Regions from separate parts of the Glutamicibacter protophormiae genome, predicted to be linked through region 1. Evidence: riboswitches for the same ligand, from Rfam matches in the RefSeq annotation. Region 1 holds a riboswitch; the other holds the start of a gene.
The links. Region 1 has a riboswitch for glycine ahead of cycA (D-serine/D-alanine/glycine transporter). Riboswitches for the same ligand answer to the same signal wherever they lie in the genome.
Positions count from the first base shown of each region.

Region 2: another riboswitch for glycine. It lies ahead of gcvP (aminomethyl-transferring glycine dehydrogenase); the one in region 1 lies ahead of cycA (D-serine/D-alanine/glycine transporter).

Region 1 is NZ_CP069806.1:3,243,021-3,245,412, forward strand. It holds gene JQN66_RS15205 (MarR family winged helix-turn-helix transcriptional regulator) at 1-398, opposite strand, end outside; glycine riboswitch at 664-762, shown strand; glycine riboswitch at 763-871, shown strand; gene cycA (D-serine/D-alanine/glycine transporter) at 1,085-2,392, shown strand, end outside.
Region 2 is NZ_CP069806.1:2,870,365-2,872,756, reverse strand. It holds gene JQN66_RS13440 (serine hydrolase domain-containing protein) at 1-350, shown strand, start outside; gene JQN66_RS13435 (SGNH/GDSL hydrolase family protein) at 379-1,149, shown strand; glycine riboswitch at 1,256-1,353, shown strand; gene gcvP (aminomethyl-transferring glycine dehydrogenase) at 1,519-2,392, shown strand, end outside.

The DNA.
Region 1 (2,392 bases):
TGCTCGCGCTGCGCCGGATCCAGCGCCCCGTAGATCTCCTCCTCGCCTTCGCGGGCCGCCTCGACAGCTCGGGCCGCAAAGCGCCGCCCGTCGGAGGTTAGTTCGATGAGTCTTCGGCGGCGGTCCACCGGGTCCACGGTGCGCTGCAGCGTGCCGTGCGCTTCGAGCTGGTCGAGGTAGGCAACCATGTGGCCTCGGTTGATGTTGGCCCGGTCGGCCAGGTCGTTCTGATACATCGCCCCGGACTCCTGCAGCGCGCTGATGATCGTGAAGTGGTGGCGCGTCAGCCCTTCGGCCTCCATCAGCGCACCCAGGGCCATGGTTCCCACACGCCCGACACGGGTTGCCAGATAGCTCAGGGAATTCCACTGGAAGCGGGGCAGTTTCTGATCAGTCACCAGACGAGAATATCATTTCACCTCGAAATGATTTCGCAGCGGAACTAATGACCGAGCGCGGCGGCGCCGGACTGGACGGTTCGCCGGCCCGGATCGGGCGTCGCGGCACTTCAAGCTTTAGCCCATGATCAGAACATGAAAAGGTCTTGTCGCAATGGGTTCACCCTCGACCCGACAAGTGCCGCTCGCCCGCTTTCCGACGGATTCGATTTGCGCCGCTTCACGTTTTCAGGGCATACTGTGATGGCAGTCACCAAACAGCCATTGATACGTGGCGGGAGAGTCCCGTCCTGAACCAAGGGCGGGCGCCGTAGGAGCAATTCCTCCCCGGGAAACTCTCAGGCCCCCGTACCGCCACGAACAGGCACCTCTGGAAAGCAGCGCGGCGAAGGCCGTGCTCACCGAAGGAGCAGGCTTCACCCAGTATTCGGCGTGAAGTGAAAACTCTCAGGTACGCAAACAGATTGGGGAGGAACATCAGAACAGTGCCGCACTCGCGAGCACGCCCATGATGCTCCCCCGTGGTCGCGGCAGGCACTTGCTTTGAGCGCTTGAGCCTGATGCGGCCGAAAACAGGAGAACACCACGTTGAGCGTGTTCGAAGAAAGCGTTGTCCGCGGGCAGGCCTACCGGCTTGTCCCGGATCGCTTCGGGTGCGGGATCCCCCACTCGCGGAAGGCGCAAGAATGAGCTCACCCAGCTCTGCCCCCAAGCTCGAACGCGGACTCTCCAATCGCCATATCCAGCTCATCGCCATCGGCGGCGCCATTGGCACCGGCCTGTTCATGGGATCCGGCAAAACCATCGCCGTCGCCGGCCCCTCGGTCATCTTCGTGTACATGATCATCGGCTTCATGCTCTTCTTCGTCATGCGCGCCATGGGCGAGCTGCTGCTGAGCAACCTCAACTACAAGACCTTCGCCGATTTCGCCGGCGACCTGCTGGGCCCCTGGGCCGCCTTCTTCACCGGCTGGACCTACTGGTTTTGCTGGGTGGTCACCGGCATCGCCGATGTCGTGGCCATCGCCCACTACGTCGCCTTCTGGTGGGGCGAGATGCCCTTGTGGATCCCGAGCCTGGCGTGCATCGCCCTGCTGCTGGTACTGAACCTGACCACGGTGAAGGCCTTCGGCGAAACCGAATTCTGGTTCGCCCTGATCAAGATCGTCGCCATCGGCGCGCTGATCGTGGTGGGCCTGGCCATGGTCATCACCGGTTTCCAGCACAACGGCATCAGCTCATCCTTCTCCAACCTCTGGGCGCATGGCGGCATGTTCCCCCACGGCGCCATGGGCTTCGTGGCGGGCTTCCAGATCGCCGTGTTCGCCTTCGTGGGCATCGAACTGGTCGGCACCACGGCGGCCGAAACCAAGGATCCGGAGAAGACCCTGCCCAAGGCGATCAACTCGATCCCGCTGCGCATCCTGTTCTTCTACGTCGGCGCCCTGCTCGTCCTGATGATGGTCGAGCCATGGACGCTGTTCTCCGCCGAGCAGTCCCCGTTCGTCGGCATGTTCACGCTGGCAGGCCTGGCCGGTGCCGCGGGCGTCATCAACTTCGTGGTGCTCACCTCCGCCACCTCCAGCGCCAACTCGGGCATCTATTCGACCTCGCGCATGCTGCGCGGCCTGGCGCTGGAAGGCGACGCCCCGAAGCGGTTCGAGCAGCTCTCCTCCCGCAAGGTGCCGCGCAACGCACTGATGTTCTCCTGCATGTTCCTGCTGGCCGGCGTCGCGCTGCTCTACAGCGGCGATTCGGTCATGTCAGTATTCACGCTGGTGACCACCATTTCCGCGCTGTGCTTCATGTTCGTGTGGTCCATCATCCTGCTCAGCTACCTGGCTTTCCGGGCCCGCCGCCCGCAGCTGCATGACGCCAGCGCCTTCAAGATGCCCGGCGGACGGTTCATGCCGTTCGTCGTGCTGGCGTTCTTCGTTTTTATCCTGTGGGCGCTGACCACCCAGGCCGACACCCTGGCCGCGCTGATCGCCACC
Region 2 (2,392 bases), 370 kb from region 1:
CCTTCGGCCCGGTGCCATCGCTCGGCGCCGCTCGGGGATTCCTGACCGAGGACACCTGGTCCCGGGTGTCCGCGGAACTCGTCTATGGACACGACCGCACCAGCGGGCTGCTCCAGGCCTTCGCCCTCGGATTCATGAAGGCCACCGCCCGCAACGACTACGGCTCGATCTTCGCCTACGGGCATGACGGGGCGAACTCCTCGCTGGCCTTCGCCGATCCGGCCTACCAGCTGGGTTTCGCCTACATCCCGTCGCGCAACGAGGGGGAGAAGAGCACCTCCATGGGCGTGCAGCTCAGCCAGTTGGCGCGACAGGTGGTTATCGGCAAGATGATGCAGGCCAAGGGCTAGGAGGAAGAACGTGGCAAAGTTTTTGGCAATGGGAGACTCCTTCACCGAAGGAGTCGGCGACGACGATCCGCTGCGCCCGAACCAGGTGCGCGGCTGGGCCGACCGGGTGGCCGAGGTGCTGTGCGCCCGCGGCGACTGGGAATACGCGAACCTCGCGATCCGCGGCAAGAAGATCGGGCAGGTGATCAACCAGCAGATGGACCAGGCGCTGTCCATGAAGCCCGACGTCGTCTCCCTCTACGCCGGCGGCAACGACATCCTGCGCCCCAAGGCGGACCTCGAGGCGCTGATGCGCGGTTACGACAGCATGGTCAAGCGCTTCGCCGATGCCGGCATCACCGTGTTGCTGTTCACCGGCTTCGACACCGTCGACTCGCCGCTGTTCTCCAAGACCCGCCCGCGCACCGCGATCTACAACGAAAAGGTGCGCGAGATCGCCGACCGCTACAACACGCTGGTCGCCGACTATTGGCGCTGGCGCGAATTCTCGGACGTACGCTACTGGGCGGTGGACCGCCTGCACATGGGCGCCGCGGGGCACACGCTCATGGCCGCCAAGGTGCTGGACGTGCTGGGCGCCCATGGCGTCACGGACGGCAACTGGTCCTCGGATATCGAGCTGCCGGTGCTTCCGACGGCCGCGGTGAACGCCCGTGCCGAGAAGCTCCGGCAGGACTTGGAGTGGGCCAAGGAATACCTGGGTCCGTGGGTCAAACGCCGTCTGACTGGGACCTCCTCGGGAGACAACCTGAGCGCCAAGTACCCGGACTACATTCGGCTCGGCGCCGAACACGGCTAGGGCGCTTCATGCAGGGGCTCCGGGGCCGCAAGATTGTTTGCAGTTGGCCCCGGGGCAGGTACCATGGGACATGTGTTGTGGGTCATTGGCCCGCAGCCGACGCCATAGAAGGATGGCGGGAGAGACCCGTTCACACCATGGACGGGCGCCGTAGGAGCAATTCCTCCCCAGGAAACTCTCAGGCACCCGTACCGCCATCAAGAGGCAACTCTGGAAAGTAACCGGCCCGTTCCGGTTCACCGAAGGTGCAAGCAACCGGCTTGGTAGGCCGGATGCGTAAAACTCTCAGGTTGTGCAACAGGGATGGGGAGGGACAGCGACCTTCCTTTGGCATGCGCCAAGACAGATCCCCATGGAGACACCTGCACCATGACCATCACGCAGACTTCTGCTAACACGAACAGCGAATTCGTGTCCCGCCACATCGGCCCGCGTCAGTCCGACGTCGAGACCATGCTCCAGACCCTGGGCTACAACAGCCTGGACGAGCTGATCGACACGGCAGTTCCCGCCGACATCCGACAGGATGCCGCACTGGACATCCCGGATGCCCTGACCGAGACCGAGGCACTGGCCCACCTGCGTGAGCTGGCGTCCAAGAACGTCATGAAGACCCAGATGATCGGCCAGGGTTTCTATGACACCATCACCCCGGCGGTCATCCGCCGCAACATCGTCGAGAACCCGGCCTGGTACACCGCCTACACCCCGTACCAGCCGGAGATCTCCCAGGGCCGCCTCGAAGCCCTGCTGAACTTCCAGACCATGGTCATGGACCTGACCGGCCTGCCGATCGCCAACGCCTCGCTGCTGGACGAATCCTCCGCCGCCGCCGAAGCCGTGCTGATGATGCGCCGCGCCAACAAGAAGAAGTCCAACGGCAAGACCGTGCTGGACTCCAACATCTTCCCGCAGACCATCAAGGTCGTGCAGGGCCGCGCCGACGCGCTGGGCTTCGAGGTCGAGGTCGTCGACCTGTCCGCAGGCCTGCCCGAGGGCGAGATCTCCGGCATCGTGCTGCAGCAGCCGGGCAATGACGGCTCGATCGCCGACCACGCCGAAATCATCGCCGCCGCCAAGGCCGCCGGCGCCATGGTCACCGTGATCGCCGACCTGCTGTCGCTGACCATGATCGCCGCCCCGGGCGAGCAGGGCGCAGACATCGCCGTGGGCAACACCCAGCGCTTCGGCGTCCCGCTGTTCTTCGGCGGCCCGCACGCCGCCTACATGGCCGTGGGCAAGG